Regions from separate parts of the Ruegeria lacuscaerulensis genome, predicted to be linked through region 4. Evidence: riboswitches for the same ligand, from Rfam matches in the RefSeq annotation. Region 4 holds a riboswitch; each other region holds the start of a gene.
The links. Region 4 has a riboswitch for cobalamin ahead of GOV79_RS12245 (DUF1636 family protein). Riboswitches for the same ligand answer to the same signal wherever they lie in the genome.
Positions count from the first base shown of each region.

Region 1: another riboswitch for cobalamin. It lies ahead of GOV79_RS18635 (hypothetical protein); the one in region 4 lies ahead of GOV79_RS12245 (DUF1636 family protein).
Region 2: another riboswitch for cobalamin. It lies ahead of GOV79_RS05930 (CbtB domain-containing protein); the one in region 4 lies ahead of GOV79_RS12245 (DUF1636 family protein).
Region 3: another riboswitch for cobalamin. It lies ahead of GOV79_RS05860 (DUF1636 family protein); the one in region 4 lies ahead of GOV79_RS12245 (DUF1636 family protein).

Region 1 is NZ_WQGP01000010.1:48,334-54,252, forward strand. Features, by position in the region: gene GOV79_RS18620 (bifunctional 2',3'-cyclic-nucleotide 2'-phosphodiesterase/3'-nucleotidase) at 1-1,642, shown strand, start outside; RNA gene ffs (signal recognition particle sRNA small type) at 1,682-1,780, shown strand; gene GOV79_RS18630 (alpha/beta hydrolase family protein) at 1,775-2,653, opposite strand; cobalamin riboswitch at 2,790-3,010, shown strand; gene GOV79_RS18635 (hypothetical protein) at 3,095-3,502, shown strand; gene GOV79_RS18640 (protein-tyrosine phosphatase family protein) at 3,505-4,002, opposite strand; gene GOV79_RS18645 (DNA polymerase III subunit gamma/tau) at 4,141-5,892, shown strand.
Region 2 is NZ_WQGP01000002.1:481,935-487,853, reverse strand. Features, by position in the region: gene GOV79_RS05960 (CaiB/BaiF CoA transferase family protein) at 1-623, opposite strand, end outside; gene GOV79_RS05955 (thiamine pyrophosphate-binding protein) at 610-2,229, opposite strand; gene GOV79_RS05950 (DUF302 domain-containing protein) at 2,308-2,766, opposite strand; gene GOV79_RS05945 (DUF1636 family protein) at 2,894-3,250, shown strand; gene GOV79_RS05940 (hypothetical protein) at 3,247-3,741, opposite strand; gene GOV79_RS05935 (CbtA family protein) at 3,808-4,506, opposite strand; gene GOV79_RS05930 (CbtB domain-containing protein) at 4,511-4,675, opposite strand; cobalamin riboswitch at 4,712-4,917, opposite strand; gene cobF (precorrin-6A synthase (deacetylating)) at 4,961-5,704, opposite strand; gene cobA (uroporphyrinogen-III C-methyltransferase) at 5,697-5,919, opposite strand, start outside.
Region 3 is NZ_WQGP01000002.1:465,624-471,542, forward strand. Features, by position in the region: gene GOV79_RS05840 (TolC family outer membrane protein) at 1-978, opposite strand, end outside; gene GOV79_RS05845 (protein-L-isoaspartate O-methyltransferase family protein) at 1,074-1,727, opposite strand; tRNA gene GOV79_RS05850 (tRNA-Cys) at 1,953-2,026, shown strand; gene GOV79_RS05855 (NAD(P)-dependent oxidoreductase) at 2,070-3,026, opposite strand; cobalamin riboswitch at 3,173-3,380, shown strand; gene GOV79_RS05860 (DUF1636 family protein) at 3,466-3,840, shown strand; gene cobW (cobalamin biosynthesis protein CobW) at 3,842-4,897, shown strand; gene cobN (cobaltochelatase subunit CobN) at 4,901-5,919, shown strand, end outside.
Region 4 is NZ_WQGP01000005.1:280,398-286,316, forward strand. Features, by position in the region: gene napA (nitrate reductase catalytic subunit NapA) at 1-26, opposite strand, end outside; gene GOV79_RS12220 (chaperone NapD) at 23-316, opposite strand; gene GOV79_RS12225 (ferredoxin-type protein NapF) at 313-828, opposite strand; gene GOV79_RS12230 (FecCD family ABC transporter permease) at 1,034-2,047, opposite strand; gene GOV79_RS12235 (ABC transporter substrate-binding protein) at 2,049-2,996, opposite strand; gene GOV79_RS12240 (ABC transporter ATP-binding protein) at 2,993-3,799, opposite strand; gene GOV79_RS12245 (DUF1636 family protein) at 3,796-4,140, opposite strand; cobalamin riboswitch at 4,243-4,442, opposite strand; gene GOV79_RS12250 (bifunctional enoyl-CoA hydratase/phosphate acetyltransferase) at 4,680-5,919, shown strand, end outside.

The DNA.
Region 1 (5,919 bases), on a different contig from region 4:
GGTCCAGGGCACGCCGCTGGGCGACTGGGCCGTGGCTCAACACCCCGAGCGCCATGTTCTTATGCAGGCCTTCGACCTTCTGGGCTATGATGCCATAGGGCTGGGTAATCACGATTATGGCTTTGGTCTGGACGTGTTGGACCGGATCATGCGGCAGGCCCCCTGCCCTGTTCTGTGCAGCAATGCCCACAAATCCTCCAGCCCGCAGGTCTGGCAGGAGCACACGATTGTCAGGCGTCAGGTCGAAATCCAAGGGCACGCGCACGAGCTTGCAATCGGCATATTCTCGGTCCTGCCACCCCAGACCGCAAAATGGGAGGCGCACAAGCTGGCAGGTGCAGTTCAGATCGGCGACATCCTTGACTGTGCGCGCCGCAAAGTCGCTGAACTGCACGAACTGGGCTGCGATATCGTTGTGGCGCTGGCGCATACGGGGTTCGGTCCGGCGCAAGACACGCCCGGCATGGAAAACGCGTTGGTACCGTTGGCCGCCATCGACGGGATCGACGCCATTGCGGGCGGGCATTCCCATATGGTTTTTCCCAGCCCTGAACAAGAATACAGCGGCTATATCGACGTTGATCGCGGGCTGGTGCACAGCACCCCCGTCGTGATGCCCGGTGCGGCGGGGTCATATCTGGGCGTCATCGACCTGACCCTCGGCACATCACTGGACGACCGATGGCAGGTATTTCATGGACACGCGCAGGTGCGTTCGGTTTCGACAGAGGCGTCAGATGAAGACGCCGCACTGACGCAGCTACTTGCCAACGGCCACGCCGAGACGCGGCGGCGGGTGGCCGAACCTGTGGGACAGGTACAGCAGCACATGCACAGCTATTTCAGCTTTTGCGGCTATGACCGGGGCTTGGCTTTCGTGGCCGCCGCTCAAACCCTCGCGTTGCGACCTTTTCTAAAGGATACGGACTATCGGGACTGCCCAATCCTGTCTGCCGTGTCCCCGTCGAAATTCGGCGGGCGTGCCGGGCCTCGGTTCTTTACCGACGTCCCGGCCGGGGAAATCTGCCTGCGCCATGTGACGGACTTGAACGTTTTTCCCGATGAGATGATGGCTGTCGCCGTCACCGGTTCGCAAATCGAAGACTGGCTGGAAATGTCCGCAGGCGTCTTTAACAGGATGATCCCCGGCCAACGATGCGATCTGCTGGCCTCGGACCGCGCAGGGCATAATTTTGACGTCCTGCATGGGCTGACATACCGGATCGACCTTAGCCAGCCCGCTCGGTTTGGCGCAGATGGGGCACTTTTGCACCCATCGGCCCGCCGCGTCCGCGAGATTCGTTTCGAAGGCCAACCCTTGGATGCAGAGCAGACCTTTGTGGTGGCGTTGAATAATTACCGCGCAAATGGCGGTGGGCACTTCCCCTTTGCCGGGCGGGCGACGCGCGTTCCGCTGCCGATTCTGCCCCTACAAGATCTGGTCAAAAACTACGTGACTGCCGGGCCTCATTCCGGCACCGTGTTCGAGCGTCCGTTTCGTCTGTCCCCTGTGGCCGGGGCGTTGGCGGTTCTGCGTACAGGCCACAAGGCCTGGCAGCATCTGGACGACATCTCGGAATTTGCACCAAACATCGCCGGAGAGGACGAGGCCGGTTTTCTGATGATCCATTTGACGCTCTGACGGGTTGTCATTTGCCGCGCACTTGCCTATATCGCGTGCTGAGAGGTTGGCGCGGGCGAGCGCCTCGCCAACCTGGTCAGGTCCGGAAGGAAGCAGCCACAACGAGCCCCGCTTGGGTCGATGTCCAACCTCTCACTTATCTCCCACATGATCCTGGGCAATAAGCTGCGGCCAGACCGCTGCGTTGCGACGGGCGAACACGCCTATATGCCCGATCTCTTTCACCCCGAAATCTGACGGAGACAACAGCCGACGCCGCGCATGCGGGCCACAAAGCTCAGCCAGACGCCACACCGCTTTGGGGGGCACCACCTGATCGTCGTCGAATGCGATCAGATCGACCGGCACTCCCTGCCCGGCCCAGCGCGCCTCGGGCAGGGTCTTGCCCAAATCGGGCAGGTAGTTCGTCGGTGCCGTGCACCATCTACGCCACTGCCAGTAGACCCGCGCGGGCAAGTCAGCCCCAAAGCCCAAAGCCCTGCCCGGCAAATACCCCGCCGCTTTGACAACCAGCGGCGCATGGCCATACCAGAACAACCCCGCCAGTGCCTTGTACGGCCACGGGTGATCAGACAGAGTGACCAGCCCGGAGCAAACACAGATCATGCGGTCAATCTGCGCGATATCCGGTTGAACCGGGCCCAACATTCCGCCAACGGAATGGCCGATGCTCCATTGTTCCGCGTCCGGGAAGCGTCTGCGCATTTCCGCGCGGGCGGCGGGCATGTCGACCAGCGCCCAGTCCGCCATAGTTACCTGCGAGTCCTGCAATCGGCCGGTCAGCGAATGGCCGAAATCCCGATAGTCATAGGTCAGACAAGCCATACCCTGCTCGGCCGCCAGCCAATGGGCAAAATGCTGATAATAGTCGCGGGGCACGCCGGTCGCTGCATGGATCACCACAACTGTCTTGGGAGGCAGAGCAGGCAGATAGAGCCGCCCCGACAGCATCGCCGGACCGGACGGAAACTGGACATCTTCGGTCAAAACAGAATGCGTATTGTCCAACATCGCCCGCGCCTCATATTCTAAACTGTTTAGTTCACCCGCGCAGTCGGCCCTGTTCCGTCATCAGAGTCAAGCCGTGGGGAAATTGACCCAACGTCGCGCCGGTATTCAATGGCGCTTGACTCGAAGCCCGCTCAACCGCTAGCGATGGCGTGATGGTTCTCGTCCCCGGTCACGGGGCGGGATGAAAAGGGAACACGGTGCGATCCTGCCCGGCATTGCCGGAACGGATCAAGGCCGAGACTGCCCCCGCAACTGTAAGCGGTGAGCAATGCCGAGATACCACTGGCCAACAGGCTGGGAAGGTCGGCAAAGCCACGACCCGCAAGTCAGGAGACCTGCCATCGAACGAAAACCGAAACTCGGGCGGGGTGTCCGGGACAGGTCGTCAGCACGCTGTCACACCTGATCCATGCCCCTCGTCCAGCGCGCGGAGGGCGCATCATGATCTGGAAGACCAAGACCCACGAATTCACCGCGACGGTATGCCAAAAAACCGGCGCCCCCTGCCCGGCACTGGCCCGAATGGCACGCGCCCTGACGGATGCAATGGCCACGGCCCGTCCGGCAACAACCGATGCGTTCGAGATCGAAGGCAGCAGCGACTTGACCCATTGCGCCGAAGGGTGCTCGGCCCGGTTTCGCGCCCAACCCGATCAGATCCGGGTGTTCTGCGGTGTGGCCGCCGACACTCCGGCCGAGCGGCTGGATCGCTATGCGGATATGTTGTTCGGAGCAGATTTCACCGCCCACGCAGCCAGCCTTTTGCCGACACCGCCCTGCGCGATGATGGAAGTGGTTACCACGGCGCCCCAGCCAGCCGCGCCGACCGAACACCAGCTTTCAGCCTGAATTCAGCTGCCCGTCCGGGCCGCCGAAGTGGCCCAGACCATCTGCGCCTCGGTCTCGACGGCGCAGGGACGTACTGTCCGTAGCATCTGCAAAGCGGTATCTGCGGGCAGTCCGCTATCCGTCATCAACCGCAAAGCAACCATACCTGATCGCCCGCAGCCGCCCCGACAATGGACCAAAATGCCTCCATCGCCGGACAGAAACGCACGGGCGCGCTGGCTGACATCTGGCCAAATGGCCTGTATCCGCGCATCCGGCGCACCAAAATCCTGGACCGGCAGGTGAGCCCATTCGACCCCGAGCCGCTCCAGATCGACACCGAACGCCGCCGCTCCCAGGTTTTTCATCTCAGAGCTTGTGGTCATTGAAATCACCAGATCCGGTCGCCAGTCCTGCACCGTCTTCAGATCGGCCGCATAGGCACCTCCCGCGCCGGGCAGCGGAGATATCCCCAGACGACCCGGCCCCAGTCGCAGGGAATAGATGGCGAAATTATCCATGGCACGTTCCGATCAATCTGCGCCGATGATGTATCGCCTGCGTCCTTGCTTGCAAATCGAATTTCCTGCGCTGCTGCTGTGGACGTGGGCGGCAGGGGTCACTACGCTGCATCGGACTCCGAATCCGACAGAGCAGATATGACCGACACGCCCAGCCCCGCCTATCAGGTTCTTGCCCGCAAATACCGCCCGGAAACCTTCGCCGATCTAGTCGGTCAGGACGCCATGGTACGCACGCTGAAAAACGCGTTCGAGGCGGATCGAATTGCGCAAGCCTTTATCATGACCGGCATTCGCGGCACCGGCAAAACCACCACGGCCCGAATCATCGCCAAGGGTATGAACTGCATCGGCCCCGATGGCGAGGGCAAGCCGACCACCGAACCCTGCGGCCAGTGCGAACATTGTGTGGCCATTATGGAGGGCCGCCATGTGGACGTGATGGAGATGGACGCCGCCAGCCGCACCGGCGTCAATGATATTCGCGAGATCATCGACAGCGTCCGCTACCGCGCGGCCTCGGCCCGCTACAAGATCTACATCATCGACGAGGTCCACATGCTGTCGACCAGCGCCTTCAACGCGCTGCTCAAGACGCTTGAGGAACCACCCGAGCATGTGAAATTCATCTTTGCTACCACCGAGATTCGCAAAGTACCCGTGACGGTTCTGTCGCGTTGCCAGCGGTTCGACCTGCGCCGGATCGAACCCGAAGACATGATCGGCTTGCTGCGCCGCATTGCCGAGGCCGAAGGTGCGCAAATCGCCGAGGACGCGTTGGCGTTGATCACCCGCGCGGCGGAAGGCTCGGCGCGGGATGCGACCTCTCTGCTGGATCAGGCGATTTCACACGGTGCCGGGGAAACCAGCGCCGATCAGGTGCGTGCGATGCTGGGTTTAGCCGACCGTGGCCGAGTGCTGGACCTGATGGACATGATCCTGCGCGGCGACGCCGCCGGGGCGCTTACTGAGCTTGGCGCGCAATATGCCGAAGGCGCCGACCCGCTGGCCGTGCTACGCGATCTGGCCGAGATCACCCATTGGGTCTCGGTCGTGAAAATCACGCCGGATGCCGCCGAAGACCCGACCGTGTCCCCCGACGAACGCGCGCGCGGTCAGCAAATGGCAGAGGCCCTGCCGATGCGCGTCCTGACCCGTATGTGGCAGATGTTATTGAAGGCTCTGGAAGAGGTCTCAGCCGCCCCCAACGCCATGATGGCCGCCGAGATGGCCGTGATCCGCCTGACCCATGTTGCCGACCTGCCCAGCCCGGAAGAGTTGATCAAACGTTTGCAAGACTCCCCGCCTCCGTCACCCAATGGCGGACCCGGCGGCGGAATGACCGCCCCAACGCACGCCGTGCAGGCCCCCTTGGCCTCTGCCTATGCGCCACCCGTCCGCGGCGGAGCAGGTGCACCGACGGCGGCACTGGCGCAGGATGTGCAGACGGCTCTGGCCCGCTACTCGACCTTCGAACATGTGGTCGAACTGATCCGCACCAACCGGGATGTGAAACTGCTGGTCGAGGTCGAAAACGGTGTCCGGCTGGTTTCGTACCAACCCGGACGGATCGAATTCACACCGACGGACTCGGCCCCAACCGACCTGGCCGCTCGCATGGGTACCGCACTGCAACGCTGGACCGGCAATCGGTGGGCGGTGACGATTGTCGCCAACGGTAAGGCAGCAACCATCGCCGAAATCCGCGACGCCGCCGATCTGGCGTTGAAAGCCGAGGCGGAACAGCACCCGCTGGTGCAGGCGGTGCTGGCTCAATTCCCCAAAGCCAAGATCAAACGCATCGAAACCCCCGAAGAACGCGCCGCCAAGGTCGAAACCGAGGCCCTGCCCGAGGTCGAAGACGAATGGGACCCGTTCGAAGAGGACTAACCCTCCCGCGCCCGCCACGGGCCATCG
Region 2 (5,919 bases), on a different contig from region 4:
TCGATCTGCTGGCCCTCACCTGTTTGATCCCGGTGACGTAGCGCGGCCAGAATACCGACGGTCGCGTACATGCCGCACATCACGTCAGCGATGCCCACGCCCACCTTCATCGGCGCGCCTTCGGGGTCGCCGGTCAGCGACATGATCCCGCCATAGCCCTGCGCCATCAGGTCATACCCGGGTTTCGATGCGTTCGGCCCATCCTGCCCATAACCCGAGATCGAGCAATAAACGAGGCTGGGAAATTCCTGCGACAAGGTTTTGTAATCCAAGCCGTATTTCGCCAGCCCGCCGGGTTTGAAGTTCTCGATCAGAATGTCCGCGTGCGAGGCGATGCGTCGGATTTCCGCCTGACCCTCGGGGGTGGTGATGTCGATGGCCACAGATTTCTTGTTGCGGTTGGCCGACATGAAATAAGCGCTTAGGTCCGATGCATTCCCATCCGCGTCCGTCACATAAGGTGGACCCCACTGCCGAGTATCATCGCCGCCGGTTGCCGGGTTTTCGATCTTGATCACGTTGGCGCCCAGATCGCCCAGCAATTGCGTGCAGGTCGGTCCTGCCAGAATGCGGGACAGGTCCAGAACCTTGACGCCCGTCAGCGGCCCCTCAGATCCTGCCATCATAGCCTCCACGGTCGATCTCGGCGGCGATGACGGTAAAGCTGTCGGCCTTGACCGCCGCGTCCAGCGCCGCGCGCAGCTCCTCGCGGTTGCGCACCGTGTGGCCGTTTCCGCCGAACGCGCGGCCCATGGCGGCAAAGTCGTGGCGGTCGAAATCCACGCCCGTATTGCCCATCTGGCGCTGGCGCTGTTTCAGCTCGATCAGCGCAAGGCTTGCATCGACAAAGACCAGAAAGATTGGGTTTCCCCCCATCTCGGCTGCTGTCGAAAGCTCTCCGGCAACCATCAGGAACCCGGCATCACCCGAGAAGCTGATCACAGGGCGGTCGGGTTCGGCCAGTTTCAGGCCAATCGCCATCGGCACGGCACAGCCCATGGTACACAGGGCCGAGGATTGGATCAGACCGCGTTCCTCGGAGCAGTCCCACATCTGGCTCAGCAAAATACGATGCGCGCCGCTGTCGGCGGTCGCCAGCGTGTTGGCGGGCAGGGCAGCACGGGTTTCGGCGATCACCGCCGCGGGCCCCCAGTCGTCATCCGCTGGAAACGCCTGCGCCAAAGCGGCTTTGACTTGTGCGGGCTCGCCGCCCGGCCATGTCTTGCGCGACGGGGTGCCTTTGGCAATGGCCTCCAACGTCTCGCCCGTGTGCGCGACCAGATTCAGCCCCGCCTGATGCATGTAGTGGTCATTGGGCACGGCCGAGACGTCGATCACACGCTTTTCCTCAGGGTCCCAGATCTCACGCCAGCCGGGGCGCATTTCGATCGGGTCATAGCCCAGACACAGCACCAAATCGGCCTGTTCGACCAGCGGAACCAGATGTTTGTCAGCCAGCGGCGACAGGCCCGCGCCGCCCAGGCACAAAGGGTGATCCTCAGGCACCACACCCTTGGCCTTGTAGGTCGTCACGAAGGGGATGTCGAAGTGCTCCAGAAATGCCTGCACCACATTGCGCGAGTCGTCATAGAGAACATCCAGCCCGACAATTGCGATGGGCCGTTCGGCCTGAGACACCCAACGGCGGGCTTTCTCGACGCAGTCGCCTGCGGGGGACACAGTGGCAATCTTGGCGCGGCGGCGCGGTTTCACGCCCGACACGCGGGTATCCGCGACCGAGATCGGCACGTCGATATGCACCGGACCGGGGCGCGGTTGATTGGCCAACGTAACCGCCTTATCGGCAACAATGTCTGCGCCTTTGGCGGTCAGTGTAAACGTCCCCTTGGTGATTGAGCGATAGACCTGCGCGTGATCCATCACCTGATGGGTATAGGTCAGCGCCTCATCCGCATCGACGCATCCGGTCAGCACGATCATTGGCACACGGTCTTGCAAGGCATTGGCGACCACGTTGATCCCGTTCATCGCACCGGGGCCAAGGGTGGCAACCAGAATGGCAGGCGCGCCATCGCGGTGATGCACGGCCTCGGCCATGAAACCGGCGGCGTTTTCATGCTTGGTCAGGTGAAAGGTGATCCCGGCCTGTTCCAGCGCATCGACAAGGGTCAGAACCTCACCACCGGGCATTCCAAAGGCGTGGCGACATCCGGCCTCGTACAAACGTTGGGCCAGAAGGTCCGCTGCGCGGGGCGAGAGGTCTTGCATAAGTCATGCTCCGAAAAACTGTTTCACAGCAGATTGCGGAGGACAGCCCCAGACGCAAGCCGGATCACGCCAGTGTGACTATTTGACTGCTGTTTCAGCCACAGCCTGAAACTTGCCATCCAGCTCCTCAGCGATCTCGCGCAGGGGGTCTCCGCCCTCATAGACATAGGGCGCGAAGACAAAGCTGGGAGTCTTGTAGGATAGGGTGGCGGTGCCGTCCTCGTTCTCGGTGACATAAAAGCGGATCGGCGCCTCGATCATCGCGTTCACTGATGTTTCCAGCACGCGCACCGCATAGTCGTTGTTGAAGGCACCAATGACCCGATTGCCGGGGATAGTGATCCCGCGCGATGCGGCGGCGTTGGTCGGGCCTGCCTGCGTGACCACGATCAGACCATTGGCTTTGATGGCATCCTTGGTGTCGGCAACCAACGCGTCGTAACTTTTGTCGGTTGCGTAGCTGGCCCAGCCCGACAGGGGCTCGTCTGACAAAGCAGGGGTCGCTATCAGGGCAATCGCAGTCCAAAGGGCTTTCATCTGGGCCTCCTGTTTCGGGGTTGCGACAGTGATGCCAGAAAGCGGGACAGGGCGCACTCACAATCTTGCGCGTTTTCTCGATTGCGCCTGCGGTTGGAAACCCTCAGAAACAGGCAAATGCCACCCGATGAGTTCCGAATTGGATCAGATGCGCCTGTTGATATGTTCGTCCTGTGCCGGTGCCCGCGATTGCGGAGCCGAGGTCAAAGCTGTCGAATCCGCCCTGACCCGCGCGGGGATTGAGGGGCGGGTTTCGGTCGATCAGCACGCCTGTTTCAGCGGATGTGCAGAACCCGTGGCCATCGCGCTGCAGGCCGATGGCGGGGCGTCATATGTGTTTTCAGGGGTCGATGTCGCCTCGGACGCCGATGATATCGTGGCGACCTGCCGGACCTATCTGGAAAGCCCCAAAGGCTGGATCGAAGACGCCCGGCCTTGCGGGCGGCTCCGGATGTGTTTGCGGGCGCGTATCCCGGCGCTTTAGTCGACCTGTAGTGTGACCGCCGCGCTGACGGGGATGTTGTCGACCATCAGCGGGCTGTGGCTGTTTGCGTTCAGAGAGACCGAGACTTCGACCTCGCCCTGCGGCAGATGGTCGATATGCATCCAGTTACCGTACAACCGGGCCAGTTTCTCTCCATTTACGTAGACATGTGCATGCCCCTCGCCGTCGACATCGGTCTTTGAGGCATTTTGTGGTGAGAACCGAAAGTTCTGCGGCATGACATACAGGTTCCAGCCCGCCATAGGATCGGGCGTAAGAGCGATCTCAAGCCCCGGAGCATCAGCGCCAGCAGGCAGGTTGATGGCAGTCGAATGATCGTGTGCGGCTGCCTCGGCGTGAGATGGACTGTGATGTGCAGGATCGCCATGTTCATGGCCGTCGAAAGTGACGCCATTTGCAGCCGCAACCACAAATCCTGCACCACTGCCAAAAACTATGCCGATTGCAAACAGGGCAAGTGAGCGTGCCATTTTATGTTCCTTGATGGTAGTAGCAAACACGCCGAGCTGGTCTCGGCGTGTTCATAAGCGTGCTTGTCAGGCCGCAGCTTCGGCACGCTGGCTTTCATATCGCCAGAAGTACCCGGCGAATGCCCCGACCAGAACCCAGGCTACCAGTCCGATGCCAAAAGCGCGTGCGGCAAACAGCGCACCGATCTCGGTCGGAACGGGGCCGGTGAACACGTCCGGCTCGGGCGCGCCGATCAGATGTGGGGCCAACAGCAGGGCGGCTGCGATCACATAGCTGATCAGGGTGCCGCCAAAGGCAATCAGCCACATGGCAACACCTGCTGCTGCGACGGTCGCAAACCACCAGATTTGACGCGCAGCGACATCGGCTGCTGCCACGCCGGGCACTTCTGGCGCGAGCGAGAATCCGGGTGCGAGGTGCACGGCAACGAACCCCGCAAGCCCCCACAAAACACCGGTGCGCCCGTCAATCTTGTGGCCGTTGCCCTCAGCCACGGACATCAGCGCGATCATCATCAGCGCATAACCGGTATAGATGAGCATTGTGAAAATAACGCTCAACGCATCGCGGAACAGATCCGAGAACATGCCCGGCAGCTCGGGGTGGGCATTGACGACGTCGCCGCCGAAATGGACCAATTCGCCTGATTCATACAGTTCCGCGTGCAGCAAAACCGGTTGCACAAACGCAAGCTGCAGCAGGGCGGCAATCAGCCCTGCTGTAGCACCAGCGAACAACGCGCTGGTCAGAATGCGACCAAACATGGGTTTAATGGCAGGGGAAGCCAGTTGCGTGACGCACGTCATGGGCTGCGTCATGCAGGGCGGCGGCCTGAATGTGACCAGTCACCGAAATGATGCCAAGGCCCAGAACCACAGCGAACATGACCGGCAGGATACCAGCGCGCGAGGCGGTTTGTGTTTGAGTTGTCATTTTCAATTCTCCTGTGCCGCCGCACCCGACGGCTGGTGTTTCAAATCACGCCTGGCAGGTCTCCTGGCTTGCGGGTCAGGGCCTGTGCTCGCCTTCCCCCTGAAAATTCAGGAGTGGCTGGTTGAGCAAGGCTCACCGCTTACAGTCGCGGGGGCGGCTGTGGATTGGATCAACTCTGATCGCACCACATTCCCTCTTAGCTCGTCGCTGTGAACGACGAGACCAGACGGGTTCATCTAGCCTTCAAAACCCGCGTGGCGCAATCGCCATTCGCGACCAATTTGGTCAGTTCACGCACTTTTTGAGAAGATAGATATCCATGATCCACCCGTGATCGGCGCGTGCAGCTGTACGGGTGTCCAGAATCTGCTGCGCAACCTCAGCCAAGGGCCCCTTGATCAGAATTTCCTCTTTCATGCCCACGTACGCCCCCCACCAGATGTCATAATCTGCCATCTGAAGATGTTGGAACGAGCACTCACCATCCAGCATTATCGCCACGTTTGACGCACCGTCCGGCCACCCTTCGTCGCGAATCCGCCGCCCCGTGGTCACGATGTAGGGGGCACCCAGATCGTTGATCGGAATCACGTGGGCAGCCGTCAACGCCTGCAGCGCTGTAATGCCAGGGATCACCCGCGTCGTCGGTTGAGGGTCCAGCCGCTCTGCAATCCGCAGGGAACTGTCATAAAGCGACGGATCGCCCCAGATCAGTAGAGCTACATGTCGTGCTCCAGGATGGGCGGCGATTGCCTCGCTCCAGCGCAATGCAATCGCGTCGTGCCATTTATCCACCCCGCGCAGATATCCGTCGTCGGACCGGCGCTTGGGGATGTCGAAATAGGCGATCTGCGGCGGCGTGTCGGTCACCTGCGCAATGATCATTTCGCGCAGCCCGGCCAGATCGGCCTTATTCTCGCCCTTGCGGGGGATCAGGATCAGGTCCGCCGAGCGGATCGCCTGCGCGCCCTGAAAGGTCACGTGGTCAGGGTTCCCGGTGCCGATGCCGATCAAGGTCAGGTCAAACATCGTCAAACTCTGCCAGCGGGCCGTAAAGGATCAGCGCCGGGGCGGTGCCTATCTCGTCCGCCAGTTTATTGGACAGCGCGCCTACAGTACTGCGATGCAGCTTCTGCTCGGGGGTCGAGACGGATTCGGCCATCAGTGCTGGCGTTTCCAACGGCAGGCCATGTGCGTGCAGCGTTTCGACCAGCAGAGGAAAGGTGCGCTTGCCCATGAAGACG
Region 3 (5,919 bases), on a different contig from region 4:
CATTGCACGACGGACCTGCGCGGCCAAGGCGCCACCAGCATAGATCGGCTGAGTGAAGGTCAAAGCGACCGTCGCGTCTTCGATTGAATCGTCGTTGTCGTAACTTTCGGTAATCCCGGCATCCGCGTTCAAAGTAACATTCGGGCCAAGGTTTGCACGCTGCTGAAGAACGGCCAGATCAAAGGCACGAACCTCATGCTGAGATGACAGGATCGCCGGGTGGTTGCGCTGAGCCAGGGCAATCGCCTCCGCCTCTGACCGCGGCAGGTTGGGCAGACTGGGCTGACCAGCCGTCGCGCCCGGCGCTTTACCTACGGCGTTAACGTATTCGGCCTGCGCCGTGCTCAGGTTCCCGCGCGCAACGGACAGTTCCGCCTGAGCGCTGGCAAGCTGCGCCTGCGACAGCGCCACGTCCGTGCGCGTCACCTCGCCCACATCGAAACGGTCCTGCGAAGCGCGGAGTTCCTCGGCAGAAACTTCCACATCGTTCAATTGAATCTGAACGGTTTCTTCCTGAAGAACAACGGCCAAATAAGCATTTACGGCTCGGAACAGCACGGCCTGTTCCACATCAATCAGGCTTTGACGTGTGGACAGAACGATTTCTTGCGCCGATTGCTTGCCCAGAACCGAAAAGCCACCATCGTAGATCAGCTGACTAAGCGTCAGACCAGCAAAGAACGTAGAAGGTTCATTTCGGACCGTCACATCGTCAATGGTCGAGCGGGTATAATCCTGGCTGACCTGAGCGGCAAAGTTGATGATCGGACGCAGCGCGGCCAATGCGATCGCCACATCTTCGTCGGCAGCACGCAGCAAGGCCCGGTTTTGTTCCAACAGCCCGCTGGTGTTATAAGCACCAATGAACGCGTCTGTCAGATTGTCTGCCCATGCGCCCCGACCTGGCACAACACTAAGCGCGATACCAGCCGTCAGCGCCAACGCCTTGACCAGTTTTCCTCCCGCCGTAGAACTCATCACGAAATCCTCTCAAACCAAAATTACGCAGCCCTGCGGACAGTTTGCGCGTTTATGTTCAACTAATCAAGGTGGCAGGACAATCTGTCCCGGAATTATAGCGAAAATACACGATCCGTGGAAAAAGCGCGCAAAACCGGGGCATTGGCATTAAACGCGTGGCGCCAAGTCACGCGTTCGCCGGATTTGTGGCCGATCCGAACAGTTCCCAATTCACCATCCATGAAAAGGCATGCGATCCGGCCATGATCCTTGAGCTGCGCGAGCAACGCGTCAGGCACATGCTCGACCCCGCCCTGAATCAGGATGACATCGTAGGGGCCATGTTCGGTTGCACCCTGCTCCAAAGGCCCGACATGCACGATTGCGTTATCTGCGTCTGCTTCCATCAAAACGGTTTGGGCCTCGGTGGCGAGTTCTTCATCCTCTTCCACCGCAACCACAAGCTGCGCCATCTTTGCGGCAACAGCAGTAGAATACCCCATCGCCGGCGCGATATCGAGCACGACCTCATCATTGGAAATATTCAGCGCATCCAACATTTTGGCAAGCGTCCGAGGCTCCAGCAGGCAGCGACCGTTCCCCAGATCAAGCAGCCCTTCAACATATGCTGCCTCGCGCTGCGCATCGGGCACGAAGTTTTCACGCCTGACGCTAAGCATCGCATCGATAATCGGAAATTTCGTGACATCAGAAGGCCGGATTTGCGTATCGACCATAGTGCGGCGCCGGGCTGCAAAATCTGTCATTGGATCGCTCGTTCTATTCCCTTGGATGCTGGGCTTGTGCCATATCCGGATAAAACCGGCAACGGCTCAGGCATCGAAACTTTTTTGCAGAACAAGAAAGTGAACCTGTTTCCGATATGGCACGCCTGCGCTTGCTGAATTTTCGCCGCAACCCTCTGGACGCCCCAGAAGAAAGCTGTTAAAACGCCTGTCACACCACAGCAAGTATTTGATTTTACTTGAAAAGGCGAGTTGGCGGAGTGGTGACGCAGCGGATTGCAAATCCGTGTACACCGGTTCGATTCCGGTACTCGCCTCCACTCTCTCTACAAAACAGATTATTCCACTGACGCGCGGCTTGCGTCATTCAGCCCCACGCCCCTGAGGGATGACCTCGTATCCGGGCTCTTCCGGTTCGTCGTCCTCCATCTCGGGCGGAAAACCGGAGGCTGTGATGTCTAGACCGGTTGCATCCTCCAGACGTCGGATGATGTTGGGAGACAATTCACGCTCGCCATAGCGGGCAATTCCGTCCTCGAAAATCTGGATCATGACCGGGTTGATCTCCAGCGGTACACCGGCGCGGTCAGCGACGTCCTGAAACAGCCCGATATCCTTTTTCACAAGGTCCATCGTAAAGGAAATGTCGCGTGATCCGTTCAGGATCACCTGGCTTTCGGTCTCATGCACAAACGAAGTACCTGATGAAATCTTGATCGCCTCATAAGTCGTGTTCAAGTCCATCCCGGCGGCCTTGGCGGTCACGAGCGCTTCGGCGCAGGTAATCAGGTTTGCCGTCGCCAGGTAGTTGGTCAGCACCTTAAGCACCGAGGCCGAGCCCAACTCGCCCGTGTGCAGCACGCGGCGGCCCATCGTGGTCAGAAAGGGTAGGATACGTTCGAACGTCGCGCGGTCGCAGCCCGCGAAGATCGAGATATTGCCCGTCGCCGCCCTATGGCACCCGCCCGAGACAGGGCAGTCTACTGCCGCCCCTCCGCGTTCGATGACCTGCGCACCCAGCCGCTTGACCTCGGCCTCGTCGGTGGTGGACATCTCCATCCAGATCTTGCCGGGGCCGACCTCGGGCAGCATCTCCTGCATCACGGCGTCCGAGGCAGCAGGCGATGGCAGACAGGTGATCACCGCGTCGCAATCGCGCATCAGCTGGGCCGGGCTTTCGGCGGCCTTGGCCCCCTGCGCCACGAAGCCCGCGACCAGATCAGGGTTCAGATCGTGTACCGTCAGGTCGATCCCGTTGCGCAGCAAAGACCCGGACAGTTTGCCGCCCACATTGCCCAGTCCGATAAAGCCCACTCTCATGCGACACGTCTCCCTGTTTGCGCCGTTTCGGTCATGGCAGCACGGGGTTGCGGGCTTCGTCATGCCGCCCAGCGACGCTTACAGGTCGCTTTTCCACCGTTGCTTCACAGATGCTTGCGACTCGCTTGACAAGCCCCTGCCCGGTGCCGCATGTCCGATCCGTTGGTGTCCTCTTCACGAGGATGAAAAGGGAATGCGTCAACGGATCATCCGCCAAACGCAGCCGCCCCCGCGACCGTGACCGGAGAGGGTGCCCAAGCCACTGGCCAAACAGGCCGGGAAGGCGGGACATCCGACAGGGCAATTGCCCTGACATCCGCAAGCCGGGAGACCTGCCAGCACCCGCGATTGAAACCGGACGGGGTGTTCCGGTGTCGGGTCAAATGCGACCCGCTTGAAACCCCGTCCCCCACGATGAGGATTTGGGGGGATGAGAGACATGACCGAGACCGCTCCGGTCGAGCTGCTGGTTTGCACCACCTGCCGCCGCGGCCTACCTGTTGAAGATGACGCAGACCGCCCCGGCACGTTGTTGCACAAGGCGCTGGAACAGGCCGATCTGCCCGAAGGCGTAACGCTGAGAGCCGTCGAGTGCCTGTCGAATTGCGATCAGGGCTGTTCCATCGTTCTGCGCGGCGGACCCGAGCGCTGGACCTTTGTTTATGAGAACCTGAACGAGGTCGATCATGTCGACGTGATCGTCGACGGCGCGACCAAGTATCTGGCCACCGAAGACGGCTTGGTCAAATGGCGCGAGCGCCCCGAACATTTCCGCAAAAACTGCGCCTCGCGCATTCCCCCGATTGGAGCCTGACATGTCCACCCTCGAAAAACTCCCCGTTACTGTGATCACCGGCTTTCTGGGCTCGGGTAAAACCACGCTGGTGCGGCACCTGATGCAGAACCCGCAGGGCAAGCGTCTGGCCGTTGTGGTTAATGAATTCGGCGATGTCGGCGTGGATGGCGATATCCTGAAGTCCTGCGCCATTCCCGATTGCCCGGCGGAAAACATCATGGAACTGGCCAATGGCTGCATTTGCTGCACCGTGGCCGATGATTTCATCCCCACGATCGAGGCGCTGATGGCGCTGGAGCCGCGCCCCGAGCATATCCTGATCGAAACCTCGGGCCTTGCGCTGCCGAAACCGCTTCTGAAAGCGTTCGACTGGCCCGATATCCGCTCGAAAATTACCGTGGATGGCGTGATCGCGCTGGCCGATGCCGAGGCGGTGGCCGCTGGTCGGTTCGCGCCGAATGTCGAGGCAGTGGATGCCCAGCGCATGGCCGACGATTCCATCGACCATGAAACCCCTCTGTCCGAAGTGTTCGAAGATCAGATCTCCTGCGCCGATATCATCCTTCTGACCAAGCCTGATCTGGCCGGCCCCGAAGGTGTCGCCAAAGCCAAAGAGATTATCGCCGCCGAGGCCCCGCGTCCTCTGCCCGTGGTCGAAGTGGCCGAAGGTGTGGTGGACGTGCGCGTCGTGCTGGGTCTTGAGGCTGCCGCCGAGGATGACATGGAGGCGCGGCCTTCGCATCATGACGGTCATCACGATCATGAACATGACGATTTCGAAAGCATCATCGTCGAGCTGCCGGAACAGACCGACCCGGCCGATCTGGTCGCGAAAATCGAACGTCTTGCCAAAGAACTGAACATCCTGCGCGTCAAGGGCTATGCCGCTGTTAAGGGCAAGCCAATGCGCCTTCTAGTTCAGGCTGTGGGCGCGCGCGTGCGTCATCAGTACGACCGTCCGTGGCAGCCCGGCGAAGAGCGCCGTTCGCGTCTGGTGGTGATTGCCGAGCATGACGACATCAAAGAGGCTGAAATCCGCGACATCCTCGTGGGCGTCACCGAGGCTGCCGAGTAAACCATGCACGTCGTCTTCCGCGAAAACCACGGGTTAGAGGAATCCGAAACCCCAACCGATCTGGGCCAGAGCCCGGCGGATTTGGTGGTGCTGTCGTTCTCGGACAGCGACCTTGGTGCTTTCGCGGCAGGCTGGCATCGCGGTGGCGGGCCTGACGGTCGGATGCCGACCCTGCGACTGGCCAATCTGACGGCGCTGAAACACCCTCTGTCCGTTGACACCTATGTGGAACAGACGTTGGAGGACGCTAAAGGCATCCTGATCCGTCTGATCGGCGGAGTGCCCTATTGGTCCTACGGACTGCAGCAGGTTCTATCGCTTGCGCAGACCAAAGGGATTGCTGTGGCCGTGCTGCCCGCCGACGGGCGCGAGGATACGCGACTGGATGAGTATTCCACCCTGCCCGTCTCCACCCTGCGCCGCTTAGCGCATCTTTGTGACACCGGCGGCGAGGTTGCAGCACAAGCCGCTTTGGCACAGATGGCACTGGCAGCGGGGCTCTATGCGGGTCCGGTGATGGGGGCTAAATCCCTGCCCGACTGCGGCGCATGGTGCCCCGATCGCGGAGTGATTCCGGCGGAACAGGCGTTTTCCGGTGACTCAAAACGCGTCGTGGTCAGTTTCTACCGCGCTTACCTGACCTCGGCCGACACAGCCCCCGTGGCCGCCCTGATCCGTAGCCTGCGCGCGCGCGGCTTTCAGGCCGTGGGCCTGTTCGCCCCTTCCCTGAAAGCGCCATCCGCCGCCGACTGGCTGCGCGACACCATCGTATCGCTGGCCCCGTCCGCGATCATCAACGCCACGTCCTTCTCGGGCAAAGGCGCGTCGGGTACCTCGCCTTTGGACGCTGCAAATGTGCCCGTCTTCCAGGTCGCACTGGCCACTTCGCGCCGCAAGGCGTGGGCCGAGGCGGAACGCGGCCTCTCCCCCGCCGACCTCGCCATGCATGTGGTGCTGCCCGAGGTGGACGGGCGTATTTCAGCGGGCATCGCCTCGTTTAAGGAACCGGGCAAACGCGACCC
Region 4 (5,919 bases):
GTCCGGCGTGATTCAGAATGTGTCATAGCGTGAGCCTCCGGCTGGTGGTTTGGCTTAGGGCATCGGGACGCGGGCGGGTCTCTGCAAGGTCCTCGAAATGGTGATAGGTCAACGTCAGAGACACGACCCCGGGGATCTGGTGCAGATCCATGATGGTCTCGGACGCAAGGCGTTCAGGGGTATCTTCGACCACGACGACGAAACGGCCGTCTTCGGTCTGGGCGTGGATTTCCACACCCGGTGTATCGCTCATGGATTGCGCCGCAGCCGTAGCGTAGTCGGGCGCGACATGGGCAAGGCAACCGCAGATGTTCATTGCACAGCTTCCATTTTGAGTTGAGGGGTGTGGTCCAGCGAGATGGCATCCGCCGGGCAAACGGTAGGGCAGAGCCCGCAGCCGGTGCAGGCCGCCACATCCAGTGTCGGTTTGGCCCGACCACCGGTTTGCAGCGAGAACCGGATCGCGCTTTCTTCGCAATTGTCCTGACAGAGGCGGCAACTGACGCCATTCATCGACAGGCAGGAGTCCAGCTTCAGCGCGGCACGCCAGGGCCAGTTGGACACAAGGTCGATATCCAAAGCAGGGGTTGGGCAGGCATTGGCGCAGTCACCGCAAAAAGTGCAAGGATTGTCTGAGGGTTGAAAAACAGGAAAGCCGTCCGCAGCGATTGCAATCACGTCCTCAGGACAAGCCGAGGCGCAATCGCCGCATTTCGTGCAGTGCTTCAGAAAGTCAGGCCCGACCGATCCCGGAGGTCTGGCTGTCACACCGTCCTCATCGTGAAATCTCGCGCTCAGGAAGGCGCGCCGGGTAGTCACTTGGCCCATTCTCAAAGACCTGGCTTTGCTAGATTCTGTTCGTCGCTATTCCCGATTAACGGCTTCGTTCAGCGCCGGATTTGATATTGATCAATTTCTTGGCAGTTTTTGCATGGAACTTAAAAAAATATGCATGCAAAAAATCTGTTTTGTCAAATTGTTGCAGGTGCGCTGACAGCCCGGCAAGCGTCGGGACTGACAAAGACAAGCCAATTTATCTTTTGGGCTTCGCCGTTCTGAGCAGCAGAATGAAAACGAAAATCGACCCCAGTGAGGTCGTCACAATTCCGACCGGCAGTTCTTGCGGGGCAAGCATCAGGCGGCTGAGGATATCGGACCCGGTCAACAGCACCGCGCCAACCACGGCTGCCGTCGGGACAAGGTGATTGTGCAAAGGACCAGCGATGCCGCGCGCAATATGTGGAACCATCAGGCCAACAAAGCCGATCACTCCGGCGACCGACACAAAAACGGCGGTCGCGAGTGCTGCAACAAAGAACATTTTGAACCGTAGCGACTGAACCGGAACGCCCAGTGTTGTTGCCGTGACATCTCCGGTCAGCAGCGCATCCAGCCAGCGGCTACGATAGAGGGCATAGGCCAGAATAAGCGCCAGCCCGGCGCAGACCAGCGGGAAGGTTTCCCATCGCGCCAGACCCAAACCGCCAAGCATCCAGAAGATGACGGAATGGGCAGCACGGTTGTCGCCTGCGAAAATCAGGTAATTGGTTAGGGCTGAGAACAGGAAGGACACCGCAAGCCCGGCTAGAATCAATTTCTCAGGCGCGCTCGTCCGCAATCCGTGTACCAAAGCCAGCACGATGCCAGAGGCCACCAGCCCTCCGCAAAACGCCGCCAGCGGCAAGGTCCAGAACCCCAGAATGTCCCCGGTTACGGTGATGACGAACACAGCACCCGCTGCAGCGCCCGAAGACAGCCCGAACAGAAACGGGTCGGCCAGATCGTTCCGAGTGGTTGTCTGCAAGACAACGCCGACAATCCCCAAACCAGCGCCGATCACGGCCGCAAACAGCGCGCGGGGCAGGCGCAGGTCAAAGACGATACGGTGCAGGGGCGACACGTCTCCATCCACAAGGCCTGTGCCCAGCAATATGGCCTTGAATGTATCGGACAGAGGGATGGATGTGGTTCCGTAGATTGTTGAAACCAGAAGAAGGGCGGCCAGAATGACCGCCCCCACCAAAAGTGTCAGCCCCAGACGGCCCAAATTAGTTCAGGCCCTTATGCATGGCCTGTGCCATTTTCGAGATCGCCTGAATGTTCGCGGGTCCCGGCGTTAGTTCTTCGTACCGCAGACCGATCCAGCGCTCGTTTTTGACCGCATCGGTTTGCGACATCACCGGGTGCTCTTGCAGGAATTTGAACGTATCCACCGCGCCATTTCCGGTTTGATAGTCCAACAGCACCAGGAACTCGGGGTTCGCGGCGGCGACGGCCTCCCAAGAGCTTCGGCCCCAGCTTGTATCCATGTCATGGGTCACGTTCTGACCGCCCGCAGCGGCAATCATCGCATCAGGGATGGCGTATTTTCCGGCGGTGAAGGGCGCATCAGCGGGCCCGTCCAGCAGGAACACGCGCGGTTTCGGCAGATCGGCGGTTTTCGCCTCAATCGCGGCCAGCTCGTCTTTCCAGCTTGAAACCAACGCTTCGGCCTTGTCTTCAACATGCATGACCTTGCCCAGACGCAGGACATCGTCAAACAGCAGGTCCATGCTGGCCTTTGGGCGGTCCTTATGCAGGTGAACGCAGCTTTCCGACAGGATCATAGTCTTGATCCCGAAGGGCGCCAGCGTTTCCGGTGTCACATCACCGCCGGGCCGCATTCCGTAGTACCAACCGGCAAAGAACAGGTCGGGTTCAACGGCCACCAGGTTCTCGACCGTCGGATATTTCGGGGCCAGTTCCGGGATATCGCCGCGCAGCGAGTCGAACTCGGGGCTGGTTTTGTACCAGCCGGTAATCCCGGTCAGGCCGACGATCTTGTCTTGTAGACCCAGTGCAAAGGCCATGTCGGTCATGTTCATGTCATGCACGACCAGACGCTCGGGCTGGGTTTCAAACACCAGCGGTTCGCCGCAATTGTTGACGGTAACTTCATGCGCGGCGGCACCGCCCGCCATGGCTGTAACCAGCGCCACGGACAAGATGTGTTTCATTCGGAAATGCTCCTAACTGGATTGGAAACTGAGGTTTTTCGGATGTCTAGCGCCGGGATCAAGCGGCCCTCGTGCTGGAAAAACAGGTAATCGACACCGAACGTGTCACGCACGCGGTCGGTGGTCAGCACGTCGGCCACAGGTCCGAACCCGGTAAGACGGGTGGATTTCATCAGCGCGACATGCGTCGCAAATTCCGGGATCATGACCAGATCGTGGACGATCATCACCACTGTGATCCCCAGCCCGGCCACCAGTGACAACATCCGCCCCTTGGCGTCCGGGTCCAGATGGTTGGTGGGCTCGTCCAGAAACAGCAGTGCCGGGTTTTGTGCCAATGCCCGCGCGATATGGGCGCGCTGCCGTTCCCCGCCCGACAGAACCGCCATGCGCTTGTCGGCCAGATCGTTCAGGCTGGTCAGGTCCAAAATTCGCGCAAGATCGGCGGCATGGGCCTCGGCCGAGCGGTCGGACCGGATCGGGATCTGTCCCAGCGCTACATACTCGCGCAAGGAGAGCCGCCCGTCGGGATATTCCTGCTGGCTGACAACAGCGATCATCCGCGCACGCTCGGTCGCCGACATGCTGCGCAAATTTCGCCCCTTGAACAATACATTGCCGTCAGAAGGATGCTCGGACCCGCATAGAAGGTTCATCAGCGTTGTCTTGCCCGCGCCGTTGGGCCCGGCGATGGCCAGAACCGCGCCTTCGTGAAGCGCAAAGGTGATGTCCTGAAGCAGAACTTCGCCGTGATAGGCGTGATAACCGACGCCGTTGACCTGAAGGAACGCATGTTCGGTCATGTGGCCTCCGTCGCCAAGGGCGGCATCCGCGACAAGGTCTTGTGCAACAGCGCCTCGGGGCGATCCGTTGCCTTGGTCCAACCTGTGGAACTGTTTTGGTATTGCCGCGCGAAAGCGGCCAAAGCGTCGATATCGGCCGAGGTTTGAATTTCGCCAAACAGATATTGTGCCTTCGCACCCGCCTGAAATCCAACGGTCAGTGGGTGATCGCAGCCGGCCATACACTCGATCATCCGTGTGCCGTAGCCCTCGGGCAGGCGCTCGCGCAGGGCCTCGGCAATCGATAGCGCCGCCTCTGCCCCTTGGCAGGTCGTGCAGATCAGCACCACATGATCCGTCATGCTCCGCCCCACCTGCATGCCAGACGGGCAGGGAGAGGAACGGTTCTGATGACATCGGGTCGATGTGACATTGAGCCTCTTTCCAGGACACCCCGCCCCGGTTTGGTTGCGTTTGAGATGGCAGGTCTCCTGACTCGCGGGTCTGTGCTTGGCCACCCTTCCCGACCTGATCCGGCCAGTGGGATATTGGCGTCGCTCACCGCCTACAGTTGCGGGGGCAGTTACGGATTTGGTCTGCACCTTACCGTATTCCCTTTTCATCCCGCGCGTGCAGCATCGGGAACCATCGTAGCGTCACTGCCTCAGATCAGAGCATGGGTCAATATGGATTCCGCAACGTTCCGGTGAAGACAGCGCAAAGGATATTGCTGCTCAGTGGGCAATCAGTTATGCTGCGACGCAGCAAAATTTGAAAGCCGAGGCTACGTTTTGCGGGCTCAAGGGTGCTGGAGGTACTATTGTGACCCCGAACTGACCTGCATCAATTAAACCCGCGACCCAAGTCGGTAAGACGTCCGAAAAACCAAAGTTGGCACGCTATGAAAATCCAGGAAAATAAAACCTTCGAGCAGCTCAAGGTTGGCGACGCGGCACAACTGACCCGCTTGTGCACGGTTGACGACCTTTATGCTTTTGCCTCGGCCTCGGGCGATCACAATCCGCTGCATCTGGCAACCTATGACGGGGATGGCGACGGCCTTGCCGAAGCCGTCGCACCCGCGCTGTGGCCCGCCGGTCTGGTCGCAGCCGTGCTGGGAAACTACATGCCCGGCGCCGGAACGCAGACTCGCCGCGCGGATTTGGCCTTCCACCTCCCGGTGCTTGCGGGTGAAGAACTGACTGCCTTTGTCGCTGTTGAGGAAAAGCGCGACGATGGTGATCTGCTCTGCTCAGCCGAAGTGCGACGGGTCGTTGACAATGCACTGGTTCTCAGCGGCACCGTTCAGGTCACACCGCCTTCGACGCATATGGAGTTCGACTCGGTCGAGGTCCCTGGCCTGATCGTGCAGCGGCACCGCCATTTCGACGCGCTGTTGGAAAAAGCGCGCCCACTAGAGCCGATGCCAACCGCCGTTGTTGCGCCAGAAGAGCCCAACTCTCTGAGCGGCGCGTTGCTGGGGCATGCCAATCATATTATTTCGCCGATCCTCGTCGGGAACCCCGATAAAATCGCCGCTGCTGGCGCTGAGCTGGGGGCCGACTTGTCTGGCATCGAAATTGTCGAGGCCCGCAGCCACGGCATCGCCGCGCACCGTGCCGTGGATCTTGTAGTCGACGGACGCGCGCAGACCCTGATGAAGGGGTATCTGCATACCGATGAGTTGCTGCACGCGGTTTTGCGTCGTGAAAAAGGGCTGCGCACAGGGCGGCGACTGTCACATGTGTTCGTAATGGATGTTCCGGGCATGTCGCGCCCGATCATGGTGACGGATGCGGCGGTGAATATTGCGCCTGATTTGGAAACCAAGGCGGATATCGTGCAAAACGCGATTCACCTGGCACATTCTTTGGGAATCGAACAGCCCAAGGTCGGCGTGTTGTCGGCGGTTGAGACGATCAACCCGCATATGCCGTCATCGGTCGATGCGGCCTTGCTGTCGAAAATGGCCGAGCGCGGTCAGATCACCGGCGGGTTGGTCGATGGGCCGCTGGCGATGGACAATGCGGTTGATCTGAACGCCGCCCGTACCAAAGGGATCACGTCAGAGGTTGCCGGTGCTGCCGATATTCTGGTCGCGCCTAATATTGAGGCCGGGAATATGGTGGCAAAACAGTTGA